DNA from 2 places in the Rhodohalobacter sp. SW132 genome. Region 2 is predicted to be linked to the other one. Evidence: riboswitches for the same ligand, from Rfam matches in the RefSeq annotation. Region 2 holds a riboswitch; the other holds the start of a gene.
What was found. Region 2 has a riboswitch for cobalamin ahead of DYD21_RS02435 (ribonucleotide-diphosphate reductase subunit beta). Riboswitches for the same ligand answer to the same signal wherever they lie in the genome.
Positions count from the first base shown of each region.

Region 1 (3,749 bases), on a different contig from region 2:
AGTGCCATAGCCCCGATCGGCGAGAAATTCGCCATTGCCATCTCGCCGGCGTGAGAACCCATATAAACGCGCCAGGTTGCCATTGCGGCGATGAAAAGCAGAATTACCGCACCAGCCATCCCAAAAGTAAATGTATCTTTAAGTCTGTTCATAGTTGTTCAGGTGACGAATCAGAGATTGAACCGGAGTCCGGCTTTTACGGCTGTTCCCATGGTATTATACCCATACACCTCCGTAAAATCGGAATTGAACAGATTTTTCACATCTCCAAAGATCGTGAATCTGCCATCATACAGTTTATACTCCGCATAGATATTCACGAGCGTATATGCATCAAGAGTCACATCTTCCTGCATAAAATTATCGGGATTGAAGAAAATATCGGTTCGCTCGCCATTGTACTCACCATCCAGCCGAACATAGATCTGATCGGTAACAGATACTCCGGCATTAAAACCAAAACTGTTCGTTGGCCGGCGAATCAGGTTGCTTTGCGTATCTTCTCCATCTTCTCCGAATGTTGTAATTTCGCCGTCAAGATAATTGTACCACGCGCCGGTTCTGATGCGGTTATTGATGATCCAATCAGCAGATAGCTCAATTCCCTGATCGTTCTGACGATCCCGGTTGATGTATCCTGTCGGGCCATAGATGATCAGATCGTCAATCTCCCGGTTGAAATACTGAGCGCTCAATTTCAGGGATTGGTCCAACAGGTATGATTCTGCCCCGATATTAAAATAGAGACTTGTTTGAGGATCCAAATCCGGATTGGCGCCAAACTGACCAAATAGCTCATCCAGTGTTGGAGCTTTAAATCCGCTGCTGACCGATGCAAAGAGCTTCACCTGATCCGTAACCTGATACGACGGCGCAATACTGAATGTGGAATTGTTGCCGTACTCGCTGTGGTTGTTCAGCCTGTAGCCGATTTCAGTACTCAGTCCATTCCAATCCTTAAGATAGAGTGTGGCGTACGGACTAACGACCTGTGCATCTCTCTCTTCAAATACCACCGTTACAGGATTTCCATTATTGTCAAACCCCTCATCTTCGCTTTCGGGAATCGTAAAATCCTGGAAATTGAATCCCGCCAGAACCTGCAGGTGATTTGTCAGCCTGTAATTTCCAAACAGATCGGCATTGTGCATCTGCCCCTCAAATTCATTAACCCCAAACTGCGAATCAAACATTCGCTGGGTTCGTGAGTAGTTATATCCTCCATTCAAACGCAGATCACCCCTGCTGAACTGTGCCTGCACTCCGGGATTCAGAAGCTCAAGAGAATAAAAGTTATCCGCATCCTGGAAAGCGTCTGCGTCGTAATCTCCCTCATTTTTGGAATAGTTCAGAAATGGAGAAATCGTAAGATTTTCAGTCACTGAAACGTCTGCCTTTCCAAAAAATGAATCCAGTGAATAACCATCGTCACCGAAGGTTCCTGTATCTTCGGGATCACGGGCGGCACTGAATCCGTCACTCGTCTCCCGGTTGTAATTCAGCGTATAGCGCACTCGCTCGCCGGCACTTCCATTCACGCCCACATTTCCATTAAAGGTGTTATATGAGCCATACGAAAGGCGTCCGGTTGCGTTCACAAGTTCGTCACCGCCGCTTCGGGTAATCAGGTTTACCACACCTGCGATGGCATCGGTACCGTAAAGAGTGGACTGACTTCCTTTGATAATTTCAATTTGTTCAATGTTATTTGTGGGCAGCAGCCGCAGGTCAAAAAGTCCGCCAACCCCGGATGGATCACTCACCGGCAGACCATCCACAAGAATAAGAGTATTTTGAGCTGCTGCGCCCTGTAAATAGAGAATTCGTCCGTTTGATGGGGCTCCATAGGAATCGTTTACCCGGATTCCACTCTGCTGATTCAGAATCTGGGAGAGATCCCGGCCGCTATTTCGTTCAATCTCTTCGCGGGTGATCAGGATAACGGGCTTTGTTGTTTCCCGCTGCGTAAGCGGCAGTTTGGATGCTGTAACCACCACACGATCGAGTTCAAGAGTATCGGTCGCGACATCGGAAGGTTCCGATTCAATAAATGGCTGTGCCTGAATTGCTGAGGCGCACAGCAGAAATCCCGCTAATAGTAGATAAATTTTGCTCATGGTCGAATTGATTTTATTTAGTTTAACCGATGAGCTTTCGAGAAAAAATAGAAAGGTGTACTACAATAACATCCGCACAATTTAATAACGCACGGGCAGAGCAGTTCCACATTCCTGGCTTTTCCTCCGAAAGCCTGAATTATTTATGATTTGCAACCAGGCAGGTCTTCTGACTCACTCCCCTTCAGCAGCCTTCCCGTTCCATTTTGGGTGGAACAGTGGCAAAGAGTACTGAAGGTTTCGATAGAGCTTACAGCTACGGGGATAGTTTCGGATTTTCACCGGATTCCCTTTTCATCCCGACTGCCCGGAGGCGGACGGGAACCTGTTGCGGCATGAATGGTACCGTGAAATCGGATGGATGTCAATACTCAATTAACTCCATTTTCCATGAATTGAATCTCTCTGATTTCTTCTGTTGGATGAGTTAGATTCACTCATAGCTGTCTAAAACGTAAATCCATTTAGAAAATGGATTATTAACGCAGAATCATCCTTATTAATCCGCCGATTTTGAAGATACATTTGACTTATCAGCGTTACTCCGCGAAATTCAGCGAAATTCAGCGAAAAAAAGCCGGGGTTCAATCTGCCGCATCCCAAATCGGTTTTCCCATAAATTTGGAAAGTTTCGCTGCATCCCGGCGGATCTGCCTCTTTTTCCCGTGGCGCATTACGTTGTACCGCTGAGTATCATTCATCACAACATTCATTTCATAGATGTAAAACGACTTATTATTACCCTTTAAAAATTTTGAGACAAGCTGAATGGCGTGCACATCACTGAGTTTCAATTCGTTGTTCATGAGTTCTGTCATATTTTTTTCTTTTCCAGGTTTCTCCACCCAGAACCGGTTTTTTAGCTTATCAAAAATCATTTTCTCTGATAGTTTCCGAAAGAAAAAGGCACCAACTCCAACAAATATCAGCCCGAACAGAACAGAAGCAAATGACATGTGGAAAAGATCCTGATTACCTGACAGATAACCGGCTGAAATCAGCACAAGCGGAATGGCAAGGCCCATGATCACAAAAATCATCGGAAAAATTTTACTGATCAGTGTCGGTTCACTTTCTATGCGAGACGATCCGGCTTCAACCAGTTTGTGGGTTTGAAAGTTACTTCCGCCTGCTTTGATTACGGTCCAATTCACCTGTTCCGCTATCGGGTCATTAAACCGTGCAGCATCAAAAGTAACACCATTTTTTCGCTGGCTGATCTGATCTGTGATATTTTTCAATTTATCAAGCATGATTCATATAGGTTAAATTCCATGTGCAAGGTTGTGATGTTAACCTGATGTTTTAAGGCAGTTAAAAAAAGAACATCCGTATAATATTCAGCGTAAAAGAACAGATAAAAGTGGTGTAAATAAATACTTTACAATCTACTTTACCAATAACATTTTTCTGTTGATTACCGTATTCCCGGTTTTGAGCTGATAGAGATAAACTCCGCTTGATAAATTTCCGGCATTAAACCGTACGTGATGCGAACCGGCTGTTTGCTGTTCACTCACTAAAACCTGAATCTTTTGCCCCAGTAAATTGAATACATTCAGTTCAACAAATCCGGCTTCAGAAATAGTATAAGAGATCAAGGTTGACGGGTTGAACGGGTTCGGATAGTTT
Region 1 covers NZ_QUOK01000005.1:310,525-314,273, forward strand. Annotated here, with positions in the region: gene DYD21_RS11925 (DUF6580 family putative transport protein) at 1-152, opposite strand, end outside; gene DYD21_RS11930 (TonB-dependent siderophore receptor) at 171-2,117, opposite strand; cobalamin riboswitch at 2,259-2,461, opposite strand; gene DYD21_RS11935 (hypothetical protein) at 2,702-3,370, opposite strand; gene DYD21_RS11940 (T9SS type A sorting domain-containing protein) at 3,506-3,749, opposite strand, start outside.
Region 1: linked by a shared signal. The riboswitch ahead of DYD21_RS11930 (TonB-dependent siderophore receptor) and the one ahead of DYD21_RS02435 (ribonucleotide-diphosphate reductase subunit beta) in region 2 are both predicted to bind cobalamin.

Region 2 (3,749 bases):
CGTAAGCTGGAAGAGGCCCGTGAGCTGCTGGATGATTTGAACTGAGCAAACGTTTCAGATTAGTGTCATCTCAATGCTGATTTATGGGCTTAAAAATATCCTCATCCGATGACTTCTCGTCATCGGATGAGTGTAGAGGGCTAAAGGTTAATTTATACTGGTATACAATGAATAATGTGAAGGCCGGACAATTCACCAGATGAAGCGAATTTCTCTGGTGAAGATTCTCATCCAACATATCCGTAACTACATCAATTACATGACATTGGCGTAGCGCGATCGATAAAATGTCGTACCGTCATCAGATGAGTTCTTCAAAAATTCGAGTCACGCTGGATCAATAATGATTTATGGATGACTCATCCGCTGACACAATCTGAATAGCTTACCAAAAAGGCGACATTAATCATCGATCACAATTTCTTCCCTGTCCCTGGGTTTTAAGGGTTCAGGTCCCTTGTTTGGATTTTGCCCGCCGCCGCTCTTTTTTTGGAAAAGCTTGATCAGGTTTGAAAAACCGTAGAGCAGGAGAAATGCGGCAATTAAATAAGCGACAGAATCAGGATTTGACAAGATCAGCGCTGCTAAAATGAGGGTAAGAACCCCCATAAACATAAATCCGAAACTCAGCAGCAGCAGCAAGCCAAAAAGCCCGAGAAATGCGGCAAATGAGATCGGAATCAGGTCGGGCATGGCAAAAATCAGTGCACCGAAAAGAATGGGGAAAGCGGCGATAATAGCAGGAATTTTAAAATAGAGAAACATCAAACCGAGAGCAATCAGGTATCCGCCGGCAATCAGGTAGAGAAAGCTGGGATAGATGAGCGTCAGTACACCTGTAGCCAGCGCAAGCACGGCATTCAGAATTCGGCGTTCGCGTGATTTATACTGGATGTTGATATGAAATTGCTGGTACATGAAATATGGCTAAAAATGTTCTGTCCGTTCCGGTCGATCTCAGTTAGGTAAATAAGCTGATATGGGTTTATCGATCGCGTAACGATTTGTTTCGTCCAAATATAAGAAAGCGATGCAAGAATAGATAAAGCTTGATCTGTGTAATAAACGATGATCTTGCATTACCTGCAAAAACCAGCGGTGCCAACGTTTAGCTGATATCCTGATTCAAATGTAAGGGAATGATGCGGAATGTGCAGCAGGTGAAAGGTTCCAATTGCAAATGCTTTGGCATTCTTTGACGAGAGATTTCTATCACGATAAGCTTTGTGCCAGCGTTGTGGGTTACTTTTTCTGGGTGACATAGGATGTGGAAATGACCGTGGGGGACTCCAGATGATAATGCCTTCTAAAATATCACCTGACTTAATAAGGTTGATTTGCAGCGTAAACCGTTCATTCCTGAATCGCTGCTGAGCGGCAAGTGTCTGAATCTCCTCATCGATATGGCAGATGGAAAATCCCTCCCATTCCAGCCTCATTGCAATATCTTTCAAAGTTTTTTCTTTTTCTATTCCAAGTTGGATAAGGTCGGAGTTCTCAGGGGCAAGCTGCAAAATACGGTCTGGCAGTGGAGGATAGGCAGGATTACTAAATTTGGAAACCGAGGGTTTCACCTGTGTATAACACGAGGAAAGAACAAGAGCGCTTATCACAAAAATGAACGCCAGGGCTATGAGACCGTTCAATTTCCTCATCATTTTGGTGATTGATTAAATTTGTCCGAATAATGGCTATCACTTATAACATAGTTACATCACGAGGGCCAAAACATAGCATATGAATGCGGTTCATCGTCAGCGTCTGGGGGCAAAATCTTGGTTGAGAATCACTGATATTTACCAATCTCAGGAAACACAAACGGTAGGTTTCTGCTTTTTCGATCTCTGAAATTTCCTATTTCTCCTGAATATTGTGGACAACTTCGCCATTTTGTGGAAAAGTAAGATTGTTTAGCGACTTAATTTTCATCAAGTTATACGTGTGAGATAAGGTGTTTCGGTGCCGGCAATTGTGCGGCTTCGGAATGAAAAGGGAATCCCGTGAAAAACGGGAGCTGTACCCGCAACTGTAAATTGACGACTTCGGCCCGGTGCCACTGCTTAAGCCCAAAAATAAGCGGGAAGGCGGACCGAAGATTCCAATGAGCCAGGAGACCTGCCTTAGATCAAGTAAACAAACCTTCGGGAGTTAAGGTGCAGTTGAAAAGATCATGAACCCGTTTTGTGGCTGTCCTGTATCCGTATTCGTAGAATCAGCCCGCCCGGATTAACTTTTCTCCTGTTCTATTTTAGCGCCCGCCTAATTGATTAAAATAGACGAAGACTTATGAAATTAACCGGCAAAACCTCTGTGCGAGAGAACATCAAGCTCACGGAAGATCCATCCTACCCGATTTTCAAAGAGCTGTACGAAAAACAGAAAAAAGCGATCTGGTTTCCCGAAGAGCTGAACATCCAGCAGGATGCTCTCGATTACCAATCTCTTTCAGAGAATGAAAAAGATCTGTTCGATACTGCCGTGGGATATTTTTGCTCTTCCGAACTGCTGGTGCAAAACGTGTTGGTGAACACCTTTTTCCCGCTGCTTACCGATCCCCACGCAAAAATGAGTTTCAGTACACAACTCTTCATGGAAAATATCCACAGTGATTTTTTTGAAATTGTGCTGCAATCCTTCGGCATGGATCGCGACAAGATGTATGAAGTGGCGTTTGAAGATCCGATTCTCCGCAAGAAGCAGTCGCTGATTGTGGATGCAATCGATAAAATCAGCCAGGACGGGATCGATCCGGATACAATTGCCGGTCAGAAACAGATACTGAAAGCGATACTGCTGAACAACATCGTGATGGAAGGAATCTTTTTCTATTCCTCATTTGCCCATTTTTTCGCCCTCAAGGATATGGGGAAAATGAATAATGTGGTTTCCGGAGTGGAGTTGGTGCTGATTGATGAATCCCTTCACCTGCAGAACGGAATTGAAGCGATCCTGATCATGCTGGACGAAAACCCGGAAATCACAGAAGATGAGGCGTTTGTGAACGAAATCCGGGATCTGATCCTGGAAGGCGCCGAACTCGAAATCGAATATGTAGAGCACAAATTCGGAGATCACACCATCCTGGGAATCTCGTTCGGTGAGCTGGAGCGCTACCTGAAATATATCACCGATCGCAGGCTCCAGGAGCTTGGGTTTGAGCCTGAGTTTCATATCACCGAGAATCCGCTCCGGTTTCTGCAAAAAGAGGACGTGAAAAAACTGATCAATTTCTTTGAGGTCTCCTCGACAGAGTATACAAATTATTAGGGCTGAGGCGAGAAGTGAAAAGGCAAATGTGAAAGGTGAAAAGTCCCCCCTTATTAAAGGGGGATTTAGGGGGATGTTTTTCAAGATCTGGAAAGATTTTATTGGACACCCCTTTTGCCAAAGGCACGTCCCTCGGGGGGTAAGGGACTTTTCTTCTCACTTTTGCCCTTTCACTTTTCCCTCTAACAACTCATTCATAATCCAAACAAAATATATCCAACAAAATGAAACGAACGGTCATTAAACGAAACGGTAAGGAAGAGCCTTTCCAGACACAGAAAATTATCAACGCAATTTTTAATATCATCCAGGGGCTTGAGGTGGAAGATGACTACGAGCTGGTTTTCCTGATTATGAAGGAACTGGACCTGAAAGTGCCGGAACGGGTCTCATCCGAAGAATTGGATCAGCTTGTGCTGAAGGCGATCGAGCAGCTCATTCCGCGCCATCCCATCTACGATACGCTGGCCACCCGTCAGCTT
Region 2 covers NZ_QUOK01000001.1:565,148-568,896, reverse strand. Annotated here, with positions in the region: gene DYD21_RS02450 (lipopolysaccharide assembly protein LapB) at 1-45, shown strand, start outside; gene DYD21_RS02445 (hypothetical protein) at 403-918, opposite strand; gene DYD21_RS02440 (hypothetical protein) at 1,080-1,658, opposite strand; cobalamin riboswitch at 1,933-2,138, shown strand; gene DYD21_RS02435 (ribonucleotide-diphosphate reductase subunit beta) at 2,287-3,267, shown strand; gene DYD21_RS02430 (ribonucleoside-diphosphate reductase subunit alpha) at 3,492-3,749, shown strand, end outside.